Regions from separate parts of the Promicromonospora alba genome, predicted to be linked through region 1. Evidence: predicted binding sites of a transcription regulator. Region 1 holds the regulator's gene; each other region holds the start of a gene.
The links. The regulator LexA, encoded in region 1, represses DNA repair genes until DNA is damaged. The targets are predictions, from matches to a motif close to TCGAACANNTGTTCGA.
Positions count from the first base shown of each region.

Region 2: the regulator LexA is predicted to act here: its motif matches at 2,362-2,377, upstream of ACFO6V_RS00690 (HNH endonuclease signature motif containing protein).
Region 3: the regulator LexA is predicted to act here: its motif matches at 2,245-2,260, upstream of ACFO6V_RS01205 (HNH endonuclease signature motif containing protein).

Region 1 is NZ_JBHSFI010000005.1:198,399-203,397, reverse strand. Features, by position in the region: gene ACFO6V_RS15900 (ATP-dependent DNA helicase) at 1-1,467, shown strand, start outside; gene ACFO6V_RS15895 (L-lactate dehydrogenase) at 1,477-2,466, shown strand; gene lexA (transcriptional repressor LexA) at 2,552-3,367, opposite strand; gene ACFO6V_RS15885 (LysM peptidoglycan-binding domain-containing protein) at 3,559-4,005, shown strand; gene nrdR (transcriptional regulator NrdR) at 4,125-4,595, shown strand; gene ACFO6V_RS15875 (DUF5302 domain-containing protein) at 4,740-4,967, shown strand.
Region 2 is NZ_JBHSFI010000001.1:144,376-149,374, reverse strand. Features, by position in the region: gene ACFO6V_RS00710 (erythromycin esterase family protein) at 1-99, shown strand, start outside; gene ACFO6V_RS00705 (helix-turn-helix domain-containing protein) at 143-268, opposite strand; gene ACFO6V_RS00700 (DNA-binding protein) at 750-1,703, shown strand; gene ACFO6V_RS00695 (VOC family protein) at 1,880-2,299, shown strand; gene ACFO6V_RS00690 (HNH endonuclease signature motif containing protein) at 2,442-4,058, shown strand; gene ACFO6V_RS00685 (Vgb family protein) at 4,158-4,999, opposite strand, start outside.
Region 3 is NZ_JBHSFI010000001.1:244,707-249,705, reverse strand. Features, by position in the region: gene ACFO6V_RS01220 (sigma-70 family RNA polymerase sigma factor) at 10-1,131, opposite strand; gene ACFO6V_RS01215 (YrdB family protein) at 1,296-1,658, shown strand; gene ACFO6V_RS01210 (iron chaperone) at 1,742-2,107, opposite strand; gene ACFO6V_RS01205 (HNH endonuclease signature motif containing protein) at 2,327-4,180, shown strand; gene ACFO6V_RS01200 (MFS transporter) at 4,426-4,999, opposite strand, start outside.

The DNA.
Region 1 (4,999 bases):
GTGCCGGACCGGGCGTGGCGGCAGGTCTCGGTCACCGCCATGGAGTGCCTGGGCGGCAAGTGCCCGATGCTCGCCGAATGCTTCCCCGACAAGGCGCGGGCCGCCTCCCGGGAGGCCGACGTCGTGGTGACCAACCACGCGATGCTCGGCATCGCGGCCACGGGCAGCCCGGGCATCCTCCCGGAGCACGACGTCGTGGTGGTGGACGAGGCGCACGAGCTCACGGACCGGGTCACGTCCTCGGCGACGGTCGACCTGTCCATGGCCTCGGTCGAGAACGCCGCACGCCTGGCGCGGCGGCACGCGGGCACCAACACCGACTCGCTGGACGCCGCCGCCCAGGCACTGGGAACGCTGCTGGTCACGGCCCCCGCCGAGCGGTTCCCGAACGGCCTGCCCGACGAGCTGCGCCTGGCGGTCGGCGCGGTGCGCGACGCGGCCCGCGAGGTGCTGAGCACGCTGAAGCCGGAGGCGGGCGGCGGCAAGGGACAGGCTCCGGCCCAGCCCGAGCCCGGCCTGAAGATGGCGCAGGGCGCCATGCTGCAGCTCTTCGAGACGGCGGAACGCATGTCGTTCCAGGACACGACCGCCGACGTGCTGTGGTGCTCGCGCCCGGACAACAGCTGGGGCGGGTTCGCCGACAACGTGACGCGGCTGCATGCGGCGCCGCTGCACGTGGCCGGCCTGATCCGGATGCACCTGCTGGGGGAGGCGACAGGCGTCTTCACGTCGGCCACGCTGGCGCTGGGCGGCACGTTCGACGCGGTGGCCGGCACGCTCGGCCTCAAGGGCGAGGACGCCCCGCCGTGGCACGGCCTCGACGCCGGCAGCCCGTTCGACTACCCGCGCCAGGGCATCCTGTACATCGCCCGGCACCTCCCGGCGCCGGGCCGCGAGCCGACGACGGAGGCGCAGCTCGACGAGATCGCGGAGCTGATCACCGCCGCGGGCGGCCGCACGCTCGGCCTGTTCTCGTCCCGGCGTGCGGCGAACGCGGCGGCGGAGGCGATGCGGGAGCGGCTGGACTTCCCGATCCTGGCGCAGGGCGACGACCAGCTGCCCACCCTCGTGCGCGAGTTCGCCGAGGATCCGGAGGCCTGCCTGTTCGGCACGCTGTCCCTGTGGCAGGGCGTGGACGTGCCGGGCCCGTCGTGCCAGCTCGTGCTGATCGACCGCATCCCGTTCCCGCGCCCCGATGACCCGGTCAAGGCGGCACGCGCCAAGGCGGTGGAGCAGGCGGGCGGTAACGGGTTCATGGCGGTGTCCGCGCAGCACGCGGCGCTGCTGCTTGCGCAGGGCGCCGGGCGCCTCGTGCGGAGCATGGACGACAGGGGAGTGGTGGCGGTCCTCGACCCCCGCCTCGCGACGGCCCGCTACGCGTCGTTCCTGACCCGCTCGATGCCGGGGTTCTGGCCGACGACCGACTCGGCGCTGGTCCGTGCCGCGCTGGCGAGGCTCGACACCTAACCTGGGGGCATGGCAGCCCTTTCGGACATCCCGGCCGCGCCGTCCTCCGGCGCCCGCACCACCAAGCTCGCGATCGTGGGCGCCGGGGCGGTCGGCTCCACGCTGGCCTTCGCCGCACTGGCGCGGGGCTCGGCGCGGACCATCGCCCTGCACGACGTGAACCGGGCGAAGGTCGAGGCCGAGGTGCTCGACCTCCAGCACGGCCTCATGTTCACGCCCCAGGCGCAGGTGATCGGCTCGGACGACGTCGCAGTGTGCGCGGGCGCCGACGTCGTGGTCGTGACCGCAGGGGCGAAGCAGAAGCCCGGGCAGACCCGGATCGACCTCGCCGAGGGAACGATCGGCCTGATGCGCAAGATCCTGCCCGGCCTGGTCGACGTCGCGCCGGACGCCACGTACGTCATGGTGACCAACCCCGTCGACGTCGTGACCTACGCGGCGCTCAAGATCTCCGGCCTGCCGCGCGAGCGGCTGTTCGGCAGCGGCACGGTGCTCGACTCGTCCCGGCTGCGCGTGGTGCTCGCCGAGCGCTGCGGCGTGGCGGTGGGGAACGTGCACGCGTACATCGCCGGGGAGCACGGCGACTCGGAGATCGCGCTGTGGAGCTCGGCGTCGATCGGCGGTGTGCCGCTGCTCGACTGGGAGCCGCTGGGCGGTAACCCGCCGCTCGACGCGGCGGTGCGTACGGAGGTGCACCACGAGGTGGTCGACTCCGCGTACCGGATCATCGCGGGCAAGGGGGCCACCAACTACGCCGTCGGCCTGGCCGCCACCCGCATCATCGAGGCGGTGCTCAACGACGAGGGCCGGATCATGCCGGTGTCCTCGCTGCTGGACGACTACCACGGCATCAGCGACGTGTGCCTGTCCGTGCCGTCGCTCGTGGACCGGCGGGGTGTCACGGCCAACATGCGGGTGCCGATGTCCTACGACGAGCTGGCCGGCCTTCGTGCGTCGGCGGAGAGCGTGCGGGCCGTGCAGAGGCAGTTCGGCTTCTGAGGAGACCGCGAAGTAGAGCGCCTGTCCGCCTTACGCACGCTGAGCGTTGCGCAGGGCGGACAGGCGCTCTACTTCGCGAACCTCGTTACAGGCTGCGCAGCACCGCGACCACGCGGCCCAGGATCTGGGCCTCGTCGCCGGGGATCGGCTCGTAGGCCGGGTTCTGCGGCAGCAGCAGCACGTGACCGTCGGTCTGCTTGAACGTCTTGACCGTGGCCTCGCCGTCGATCATGGCGGCGACGATCTCGCCCTGCTCGGCGACGTTCTGCTGCCGTACGACCACCCAGTCCCCGTCGCAGATCGCGGCGTCGACCATCGAGTCGCCGGCGACCTTGAGGAGGAACAGCTCGCCGTCGCCCACCAGCTGGCGGGGGAGCGGGAACACGTCCTCGACGACCTGCTCGGCAAGGATGGGGCCACCGGCAGCGATACGGCCCACGAGCGGCACATACGACGGCGGGGGGGTGCTGGCGTCGTCGGGCACGGAGCCGCCCCAGTGGACCTGGCCGCTGCGGCGCGGCTCGGGCCAGTGGATCTCGCCGCGCGTCGGCTTGTCGACCTGCTCGGCCATCGGCTCCACGAGCTCCATGGCGCGCGGCCGGTTGGGGTCGCGGCGCAGGAAGCCCTTCTTCTCGAGCATCTGGAGCTGGTGCTTGACGCTCGACGGGCTGGCCAGCCCGACGGCCTCGCCGATCTCGCGCATCGACGGCGGGTAGCCCCGCGTCTCGAACGACTGCCGGATCGTGTCCAGCACCAAGCGCTGCCGTTCGGTGAGGCGGTCAGTCGGCGAGATCGTGTGCACGTCAGCGACCGCCTTGTCGGCTGGCGTGTCCAGCGTGGCGACGCCGGAGGCTGCCGTGTCGACGGCTCTCGTGTCGCTGGTCCCGTCCCGTCCCGTCATGCCCGTGCCCCTCCCGTTCCGACAAATGTTCTCCTGTGCGCTACCCACTCTAGGTCACAAACGCGCTCGGCTCAAACGAATGTTCGAGCGTGTCTCGACATGGACGGTGTCCCGTGCTACACAATGGTACGGGCGTTCGACGAACGCTTGTATGAACGACAGAAGCTCAGTCACTCATTCGAGGAGGGGCCATGGGGGACGTGATCCCGCTGCGGCAGTACACCCCGACGTATGAACAGGCGTATGCGCCGTCGTATGGCCGGGCGTTCGTGCCGGCGGCCCGACCGGCTGCGGTCCGTGCGTACATCCCGGTGGAAGGGCGCACGCTCGCCGGCCGGCTCGGCCTGGCCGGCCTCCGGCTCACGCGGCGCGGCCGGGTGGTCCTCGTGCTGCTCGCCATGCTCCTGCTCGCTCCGATGATCACGTGGGGGGCGACGGCGGTCGCCAGTTCCCCGGGTGAACCCACCGAGGTCCGGGTGCACGCCGTGCAGCCGGGAGAGACGCTCTGGGGCTTCGCCCAGGAGATCGCGAGACCCGGCGAGGACGTGCGACACGCGGTCGGCAGGCTGCAGGACCTGAACGAGATGTCGACCGGCACGCTGCGCGTCGGGGAGCTGTTGCTCCTGCCCAAGGAGTGACGAAAGGCCTCGATTCGCCGACGAATGTTGCGGCTATGTTGCAAGGGGGTGGTTTGCCCGCTTACGGTCGGGGCGCGACCGGAGGCCTCCGGTCGATGGTCGACCACGCAGGAGTGAGCATGCACTGCCCGTTCTGTCGCCACGCCGACTCGCGCGTGGTGGACTCGCGGACTGCCGACGACGGCCTGTCGATCCGGCGCCGACGGCAGTGCCCGAACTGCAACCGACGGTTCACCACCGTGGAGACCGCGAGCCTGTCCGTGGTCAAGCGCTCCGGCGCCACAGAGCCGTTCAGCCGCGACAAGGTCGCCGCGGGTGTGCGCAAGGCGTGCCAGGGGCGCCCGGTGAGCGACGACGACCTCGCGATCCTGGCCCAGCGGGTCGAGGAGACCCTGCGGAGCAACGGCAGCGCGGAGATCGACGCGTACGAGGTGGGCCTCGCCATCCTCGGCCCGCTCCGCGAGCTCGACGAGGTGGCGTACCTCCGGTTCGCGAGCGTCTACCAGGCGTTCGACTCGCTCGAGGACTTCGAGAGCGCGATCACCTCGCTCCGTGCGGAGCGCGCCGAGCGGGCGGCCGCTCAGGCATAGGGAGTCTGCGCGGCCGGGCGCGTCGTCGTCGGCCGTAGCCTGGGTGGAATCCAAAAATGTTGGCACCTGGCTGTGCCGTGGTGCAGGCTGGGGCCGACGACGGACCCGATCGAGGGACCCCCGGAACAAGAGGAGGTGATCGGTGTGACGGACGAGAAGCCCAATGCCGAGGCAGCCGAGACCAAGGGTGCTGAAGAGCCCAAGGTCGCGACAGCGCCGAGCACGGACGCGAAGGCGAAGTTCAAGGAAGCTCTGGACCGCAAGAATGCGGCTCGGAGCCGGACCTCCGCGGGCGATGTGAACACTGGTGCGGTGCACGGCTCGGAGACGACCGGCCCAGTCCAGAAGATGTTCCGCCGCAAGTCCGGCTGAGACTGTTCGGCCGAGGCCGTCGACCAGGTATC
Region 2 (4,999 bases), on a different contig from region 1:
GCCCGTGTGTCCCCCTGGTTCGGGTACGCCCCGCTCGACCCGGCGCAGCTCGCGGCCGCTGACGGGATCGTGTTCGTCAAGGACGCCGAGGAGCGCTGAGCGCCGGGGGCGCTCGGGCTCGTCGGGGGGCCTCTGCGGGGCCTTAGCGGAGCAGAGCCGACAGCTCCCAGGCGTGGGCCAGCTCACCGGTCGTGTGCGGGCCGCGGACCAGGGTCCGCAGCAGCCGTAGCCGCACCGGATGCGCCAGCGCCTCGAGCCGTAGCGTCACGGTTGCCCCGCCTCGCGCCCTCGCGCGGTTCCAGATCTCCACGGGCTTCGGCCTCGCCGTCTCCCCCGCCGTCATCACGGCGCTCGCTCCCCTCGGCCCGGTCGCCCTCTGGGGCAGCCTCGCTGCCGCGTCGCTCCTGGCTGCCTCCGCGGTCGCCACTGAGAGGGACCGCGGGAAGGAGCACAGGAGCGTTCACGGTTCAAGGTGCGGTGCGCGGGTCGCCGCCGGGGGCCAGTAGCGACGGAGCGCTCGTCCAGCGGTGCGGAGCCGCCGTCATCGATGCTCACTATGTGCTCTTCGCGGCACTTCCGGAGCGCTCAAAACTGCCGAAAAGCGTTGATATCTAGCCGATCACCAGTTCTGTACGCACCCGCTTCAGGAAAGCGGGTGCGTACAGTGTGGGACCGGGAGTCGTAGTAGTATCACAGGACTACTCGTACTACTACGAGCACGGAGCGTGCGCGCAAAACTGTGGGCCGGAATGACTGATGGATCGGGGAACAACGTGCGGGACAAGGAACGCGTCTTCCAGGCTGCCGAGGCGCTGACAGCGGAGGGTGCTGCTGTCACGGTGACGAACGTGCGCGAGCGCGCCGGCTGCTCCAATGCGGCGGCCACGAAGTATCTGCGGGAGTGGCGAGACGGCAAGGCTGCGGAGGACGAAGCGCGGCAGGCCCTCCCCGAGCTGCCGGTGGCGGTCACCGCGCTGGTGGAGCGCGGCCTCGATGCGCTGTGGGGCGCCGCGATCGAGGTGGCGCGGTCCGAGCACGAGGCCACGGCCGCCGCGCAGGACGAGGCGCTGACCGCCGTCGTCGGTGAGGCGGACGCTCTGGCCGCGCGCGTGGACGAGGCGGACGCGGAGCTCGCGCAGTTCCGTGCGGTCCTGGAGTCGGCGCGCGAGCAGGCGCGCTCCGCCGAGGAGGATCGTGCCGCGGTGGAGAAGGAGCGGGCAGATGCCGTGGCGGCGTCGGCCCGGCTGGAGGGCGACCTGGCCGCCGTGCGACAGGCGCTCGACGCCGCACGGGACGAGCTCGCCCGGGAGCGGGCCGCTACGGCCGCTGCCGAACGCGCGCGGTCCGACGCCGAGGCGGCCCGTGCGCAGGCGGAGGGTGCCGCCGTCGGGCTGCGGGAGTCGCTGGCCGATGTGCGCGGGGCGCTCGAGGCAGCCCGGACCGACGCCGCCCAGGCGCACCGGGACCAGGCGGCGGCCGAGACGGCCCGCGCCGGCGCAGAGGCGTCGGTCGCCCGGCTGGAGGGCGAGCTGTCCGCATCGCGTGACGCTCTGGCGTCGGCACGGGAACTGGCGGCGGAGGCGGAGCAGGCCCGCATGGCGGCGATCGCGGCGCGGGCTCAGGCGGAGGGTACGGCGGCCGGGCTGCGGGAGGCGCTGGAGGCGGCGACGGCGTCCGCGGCTGTCCCGTCCTGTTCCGGCTGAGAGGTCGGGCGGCTGATCGGTGCGTAGCGAGGCCGGCCCCCGGACGTCGTGCGTTGACACGGCGTCCGGCGGCCCCGGCCTGGGCTCTGGAGGGTCGCGTCAGATCACCCTCGCCCAGCGGTGAGTCCCGCGCGTCGGCGGGCACGAGTGTCAGTGGGTGGTGCTCTGATGGCCTGATGAACCTTCGCGGATTTGCCACCATCAACTACTGGGCCGACGACGTCACCGCAGCCGCCGCCTGGTACACCGAGCTGCTCGGGGTGGAGCCGTACTTCCAGCGCCCCGGCCCCGACGGGGCACTCGCCTACGCCGAGTTCCGGATCGGCGACAACGAGGCAGAGCTCGGCCTCGTCAGCCGGGCCTTCGCGCCGCCAGGCCTGCCCTCCGCGCCGGGCGGCGCGCTCATGTACTGGCACGTCGACGATCTGGAGGCCATGGTGGCGCGCCTGCTGGAGCTGGGCGCGACCGAGTTCCAGCCGATCACCCCGCGAGGCGACATCGGCTTCGTCACCGCGTCCGTGGTGGACCCGTTCGGGAACATCCTCGGGGTCATGTACAACCCGCACTACGTGGAGCAGCACCCGTTCTCCAGCTGACGGCTCGCACCCTCTGAGGCGACCAAAAAGGTCATCCACAGATTTCAAACAGCGTGCGCCATGCGTACGCATGTTCGATAGAATCGAGAGGTGAGGTACCCGCACCGGGAACCGCAAGAGACCAGGACGGGGGCGGAGCACCATGGCATCCACGACCCCGCCTCCGTCCGGCCAGGAGCCCGCGGCCCGCACCTTCGAAGAGACGCTGACCGACCTGGAGTCCCTGACCGACGAACTCGTCGTGTCAGCCGGTCCGGACGCGGTGGCGGGTGTCGGCGGGCACGCTGCGACAAGTGGCGTCGCTGTCTCCCGTCTTGCGTCCGCCGCACCCCGCCTCCGCGCACTCGGTACGCGGCTGGACACCCTCCGGCTCACCTGGCTGCCCGTCATCGAGGCGGAGCTTCCGTGGCAGACGACAGGCGCACGAAACTTCTCGGCCTGGCTGGCGCGGACGGAGAACGTCAGCACGACGACCGCAAAGCGTGAGACCCGGACCGGCCGAGCGCTGCGCGACCACCTGCCGGCCACTCGCACCACGGCGCTCGCGGGCGACATCGGCGCCGACCACGTGCGCGCACTGGTGGACGTGGCACCGACCAGCGACGCCCGCAAGGCCGCGCTCGCCGCACCGATCGAGCCGGACGATCTGCCGCCCGGCGTGGTGCCGACCGTGGTTCCCGGCCCGCCGGCCGGTGATGTTCCCGATGCGCCCACCGGCAACGAAGCGACCATCGAACCAGCGGACCAGGATTCGGAGGGAACGGACTCCGCAGGGCCGGGAGGCGACGGATCGGCCGAGGACGACATCCCTGCGCCCCCGCCGATCACCGGCGAGGAATATCTGACCGGCCTGGCGGGCGCTTGTGACCCGTCGCGGTTCCGCCAGGTGCTGAGGCGGTTCGGGCAGGTCGTCGACCCGGACGCGGACGACCGCGGATACCGGAAAGCTGCCGAGCGGGAGCACCTGGAGGTCTCCCCGACCTTCGGCGGCTGGCACGTCAACGGGTTCTTGACGGACGAGCACGGCCAGCTGCTGGCGACGGTGCTCGGTTCGATGATGGGCGCTCCGACACCGGGCGACGACCGCACGCCGACGCAACGCCGTGCGCAGGCCCTGGCCGACGTCGCCCGGGACGTGCTGGACAACGGTCGCGTCGGCACGGGTGCCGCGGTGCGGCCGCACGTCCACGTCACGGTCTCACTGACGGAGCTGATCCGGTACACGGACCGGGCTGCCGCGCACGCGGGAGCTGCCGCACAGACCGGCACCGGCGGGCTCCGGCCCGCGGACCTGACGTCCTTGACGGCCCAGCCCGCGACGTTCACCGGCGCGTCGGCGACGGGCAGCGTCATCCCGCGCGATCTGCTGCGCCGGCTGACGTGCGATGCGGAGATCACGCGGGTCGTGTTCGGCGCGGACGGGACGGCTATCGACGTCGGTCGTGCGCAGCGCACGGTGACGGGCCAGATGCGCAAGGCGGTGATCGCGAGAGACCAGCATTGTGTCTACCCTGGGTGTGATCAGCCTCCGAGCCGGTGCGAGGTGCACCACGCACTACGGCACTGGGCCGACGGCGGGGAGACGTCCGTCGCGAACTCGGCGCTGTTGTGCTGGCATCACCACACACTGGTGGACACCACCGGGATCACGATGGCCTGGGAGGCCGGCGCGAACCCGGACCAACCGGGCCGATGGACGTTCATCAACCGGCACGGTCGTCGGATCGAGCTGCGCAGCCTGTGGCCCGGGGCTGCGTGAACCAGACCGGCCGGACTTCCTCTGGGCCGCTTCCTCTGGGCCGGAGCGGATGCGGGCCCGACGCGTGTCCTGTGCTTGGCGCTCCAGGCCCGGTCGGCGCTAGGACGCGATCAGTCGCACGATGCTGCCAATCTCCAGGGCCGCCCAGAGCGCTCCGTCCGGTCCGACGGTGATGCCGTGCGGCTCGGACGATGGCGTCGGCAGGTCATAGATGGTTACGTCGTAGCTGGTCGCGTCGTGATCGGCCATCCCGTGGCCGGTCGCGTCGTGGCCGCCAGCATCGTCCGCCGCATCCTCCGGCACGATGATGTGACCGATCCGGTTGGCGCCCCATTCCGTGAACCAGCAGTCACCGGTGCCGGCGGCGACGATGGCGTGCGGCTTGGCCGCGCGGTCGGGCAGCGGGAACTCCTGGATCGCGCCGTCGGTGGTGATGCGGCCGATCTGTCCCGCCATGATCTCGACGAACCACAGGGCCGCCCCGTCGCTGGTGATCCCTACCGGCGCCGCGCCAGGTGTGGGCAGCGGGTGGACGGTGACGTCTCCCTGCACGGTGATCCGGCCTATCGCGTTCGCCTGGTTGAGGGTGAACCAGAGGGCACCGTCGGGTCCGGTGGTGATCGCCGAGGGCATGCCGCCCGTCACCGGCAGGTCGAACTCCGTGACCCGGCCTTCGACGTCGATGCGGCCGACCTTGTCGGTATTCATCTCGGTGAACCACAGTGCGCCATCCGGTCCGGCGGTGATGCCGTACGGGCCGCTGTCCGGCGTCGGCACGGGGTAGGAACGCACGACGCCCTCGGAGGAGATGCGGCCTATCCGGTGGTCCTTGGTCCGGGTGAACCAGAGGGCGCCGTCGGGACCGGGAGTGATGACCGTGGGCTGGCACTCGGCCGAGTCCAGGGGGTACTCCGTGACCTCGCCGTCCGTGGTGAGGCGCG
Region 3 (4,999 bases), on a different contig from region 1:
CCGGGAGGCCTAGCGAGCGCCCCGGCGCTGCCGGTCGATCGTCAGCCATTCCCGGAGCCGCTCCAGGTCCGCCTGCGGCCCCAGGTGCCGGAGCTTCTCCGGGTTGATCACACCCCGGATACCCGCGACCTGCCCGTCGACCACCTCGAACGACCAGGTACCGATCAGGCCACCGCCGATGACGTCGTCCGCCATGATGAGCAGACCAGGCTCCCCACCCACCAGAGCACGCTCGAAGTGGATGGGCGCACCACGGCGCATGAAGACCGCCAGCAGACGCGCCACCGTGTCCCGCCCCGAGACCGGCCGGGCGATCGAGAAGCCCGGCGGCACCTTCCCGCCGCCGTCGCCGGTGAACACGACGTCCTCGGCGAGCAGCGCCAGGAACGGGTCCACCGCACCCTCCTCGCACGCGGCCAGGAACCGCGTGACGAGCTCCTCCGCGCGTACCCGGTCGGCTCGACCTGGTCCTGAGCGGGTGGGTGCTGAGCGGGCGGGTCCTGAGCGGGCGGGTGCTGAACGCGCGGCGTCGTCGCGCTCCCGCGCGATCCGCCGTCGGGCGCGAGACGCCAGCTGACGCGCGGACACCTCGCTCGTGCCGATGACGCCCGCCGCCTCCGTGTGGGAGTAGCCCAGCACGTCGTGCAGCAGGAAGGCCGCGCGCTCCGTAGGGGTAAGCCGCTCCAGCAGCACCAGGAACGCCGTCGAGAGGTCGTCGGCCAGCTCGGCGTGCGCTGCGGCGTCCGGCGGCGCGGACGCCATGGCGACCGGCAGGTTCGCCTGCACAGGCCCCACCAGAGGTTCCGGCAGCCACTCGCCCACATAGGACTCGCGCCGCACCCGGGCCGAACGGAGCACGTCGATGGCGATCCGCGTCGTCACCGTGGTCACGAACGCGTCCGGGTTACGCACCCCTTCGGTCTGCGACAGGCGCAGCAACGCCTCCTGGACGACGTCCTCCGCCTCGGCCACGCTGCCGAGCATCCGGTACGCCACGCTGAACGCCAGGGGGCGCAACCGGTCCAGGGCGGCGCCGTCGAGCCGCGTACCGGGCGGCTGGGGCGCGTCCTGTGTGTGGCTGTCCTGGCTGTCCTGTGTGTGGCCGTCCTGGGAGGTCTCCGGGTCCGTCATGAGCACATGCTCTCGCGTCATACCCCCTCTGACGAGGGACGGGTGCCAGATGTGACAGCGCCGGCGCACGGTGTCTCTCGGGGCCTGACCGGGCCTCACGGACTGATCGCGCGCCGCGCAGTATGCGCTAGGCCCGCACTCACCGAGCCCCCTACTCTGCGGCCGTGAGAACAACCGCGCTCCTCGTCCGCCTTCTCCTCGAGCTCGCCCTCTTCGCCGGCGCCGCCTACGCGGGCTGGACCCTGTCCGACGGCGGATGGCGGATCCTCTTCGTCATCCTCGCCCCGGCCACCGTCATCGCGATCTGGGGGACATTCCTCTCGCCCAAGGCCCGCGTCACCATCCCGCCGTCGGCCCGCATCACCCTCGAAGCACTCCTCTTCGGCGGCATCGGCTACCTGCTCTGGCAGGCAGGGGTACCGACGATCGGGACGGCGCTCGCGGTCGTATGGGTGCTCCACCGCGTGGTGCTGGCGCTGACCGCGGGCACGCCGAGCATCCTGGAGACGGGCGGGACGCCGCGCTGATCGGCTGGGTGACTGGCTGGGTGACTGGCATGGTGACTGGCGGGGTGCGAGGCGCTCCGTCGGTCACGCGGCAGGATCGATCGTCAGCGCCTGTGCATCGCGTCTATCTCGTCGCGGCGGAACAGGATCAGCCGGTCCAGGACGTCGTCCGGCAACGGGCGGTCGGACGTGAAGCGGATGGTCCCCTTCGACGTCGAGAAGCCGGTGAGGTCAGTCTCGAGCGCCTCGAGCGCCTCGATCGCGGGAGGGCTGAACGGGTACAGCCCGATGTGCTTCGCCGTGGCCCGGGCCGACACGAGCGGGCTGCCCCGATAGCGCAGCGCGGCCATGCCGTAGCTCACGCCTTCCTCGGCGTCGGGCACGAGCTCCAGCGCCCTCGCCCGCACACGCTCGACGGCATCCCGGACAGAGCCGTCGAGGCTCGCGATGTAGTCGGTGAACTCGTCCATGAGCACAGCCTCGCCCGAAGGACAGCGGGGCGCGCGGGCACTTTTGAGTGGGTGTCTGCGGGGCCTCCGGTAGGGCGGTCGGGGTGCGCGGTGGCCTTTCAAAGAGTTATCCACAGATTTCGAATCCGGCAAGCAGATCGCACGCGTGTTCGAGAGAATAGATACAGCAAGGGAGTGAGAACTAGAGGCGAGCAATCGAGGTAGGCGGGGGTGGGCAGGGTGGATCGGACGACGAACGGTGGTTCCGCTGCTGGTCTGCCTGCTGCGGCGTCGATCGAGGATGTGCTGGCCCGGATCGAGGCGGCGACCGCGGAGCTGACTGCTCTGACCGACCCCGAGACGTTGACCGGTTGGGATGCGCCGACGGTCACTCGCCTGGCTGATGCGCACACCCGGATCCGCCGGGTGACCGGTCGCCTGGACGGGGTGCGGTACACCCTGCTGCCCCGGATCGAGAACGAGGGGTCCTGGCGCTCCGGTGGAACGGCCCGGGCGTTCACGACCTGGCTGCGCCTACGCGAAGGCATCTCCGCCTCGACGGCGGGTAAGGACATGACCATCGCCCGCCGTCTGGCGACCGCGCTGCCCGTGACGCGGGAGCGGCTGGTCGCGGGAACCCTGGGTGTCGACCACGCGAGGGTGATGACGGAGGTCGCGCCCACCAGCGAGACCCGTACCGACGCACTGGCCTGGCTGATCGACGCCCGCACCGGGCACACCACCACGCCGGAACAGTTCGTCCAGTCGGTGCCGGTCGACTTCCCCGACCCGGTGGACGACCCCGACGGGACCCGGACCCGTGAGCTGGTCACGCAGGTCCTGGAGGGTGCGATCACGGAGGGGACCCTGGTCACCGGTGAAGCCCTGGTGCTGCGTGAGGCTGGTGTGTTGAACGCGGATCAGTTCCGGAAGGTGGCGCGCCGGTTCGCGACTGTGACCGATCCCGATACCGACGATGTGGACGATGACAAGGCCGCGCAGGGTGAGTTCTTCGATCTGGCCAAGACGTTCGGCGGGTATCACGTGGCCGGGTTCCTCACCGACGAGCACGGCCTGCAGCTGACGACCGCGATCAACGCGGTCCTGGGCGCCCCGGCGGCGGAGGACACCCGCACGACGACCCAGCGTCGGGCGCAGGGTCTGGCGGATGTGGCGCGGGTGGTGCTGGACACCAACCAGGCCTCCCCGGGCGCTGCGATCGCGCCGCACCTGAACGTCACGGTGTCCTGGGACGAGTTCGTCACCCAGGTCACGAGGACCCGGGACGGCCTCTGCCTGACCTGCGGGCAGACCACACCAGGGCGCGGCACCCGCTTCGGCGTGGGGCCGAGCATCCCCAGCACCACCACCAGCACCACTGGCACCGGCTGTGGCGCTGGCGCTGGCACCAGCACCAGCACCAGCACCACCAGCACGGGTGCGGGTGCGGACGCGGATGCGGATGCGGATGTCGGTGCAGGTGCAGGTGCAGGTGCAGGCGCGTTGCACACCGGCCCAACGGCCGAAAGCCCGACCGGAAGCCCGAACGGAAGTCCGACCGCAGGTCCGGGTACCTGGAGTGCAACGGATACGGCACTGTCCGGGTTCTTGTCCTCCGGTGGTCCGGTGTTCACCGAGACCGGCGGTCGTGCCCCACGCGCGCTGGTGCGCCGCCTGGCGTGCCACAGCGCGGTCACCCGGATCGTGTTCGGACCCGACGGCGCCGTCCTGGACGTCGGACGTGCGCAGCGCACGGTGTCGGGGCAGATGCGCCGCGCCGTCATCGCGAGAGACCAGCACTGTGTCTATCCGGGGTGTGATCAACCGCCGTCACGGTGCGAGGTCCATCACGCCCTGACCCACTGGGCCGACGGCGGAGACACCTCGGTGACGAACAGTGCGTTGTTGTGCTGGTTCCATCACCAGCTGGTGGATGCCAAGGGCATCACCATGCACTGGACCGGCAAGCCCGCCGACACCACGGCCGGTGCCCTCCTCGAGACCGGGTGGGCGTTCACGGACGCCCGTGGGCACCGCATCCGCCTCCCTGAAGCCATCGAAGCCACACCCCCGCCCACCACCGAAGTCGCCTGAGCGGCCGGTCGGACCCGGCAACCCGCCGAAGCCGCCGGACCGGTCAGGCCAGCGCGCCAGCAGGCCTGGCGCGCCCTAGCGAGACCGCCGAACCCCACCAAGCTCACCGAACCAGCGACCCCATCGACCCCACCGAAAACCCCTCGGCAACGAGCGGCATCCACTCACCGGATCCGCCGCCGTCGGCGTGGCTCAGGCAGCCTGACCTCCAACTCGTCAGGCCGCCTTGCTCCGTTCATTGCCTGTCATTGCCTGACGAGTCGTGTCCGGCCTGCCAGGAGCACGGTCATCATCGCGAGCAGGCCGGTGAGCCCGAGCACCGCTGCGTAGGCGGGCAGCCCCACGATGTCATGCAGGGTCCACAGGAGCGCTCCGGTCGCGGTGGACGCGACGGCGGCGGCGACGGCGTCAGCCACCTGGAGAGCCGACGAGGCCGAGCCCTGCTCATGCGGCGCCGCCAGCTCGAGCGTCAGGACCGACAGCGTGGGGTAGACCAGGCCCATCCCACTGCCGGACAGCACCCAGAACGCCATCCCGACCCCGGCCGGCACGGCGGGGAGCACGAGGACGGCCGCGCCGACCATCCCGAGGGCGAGCAGGCCGCCGCCCAGCCGCACGTAGCCGGCGTGGCTGAGGTGCAGCAGGTTGCGGCCACGCACCCAGGACGCCCCGGACCAGCCGAGCGCTCCCACCGTCAGGATGAGGCCGGCACCGCCAGGGCTCAGGTGGCGCTCGTGCACCAGGAGCAGGGGCAGCAGCACCTCCGCGCCGACGAACGCCGCCGACACCAGGGCCCGCACCGACACGACGGCCGGCAGC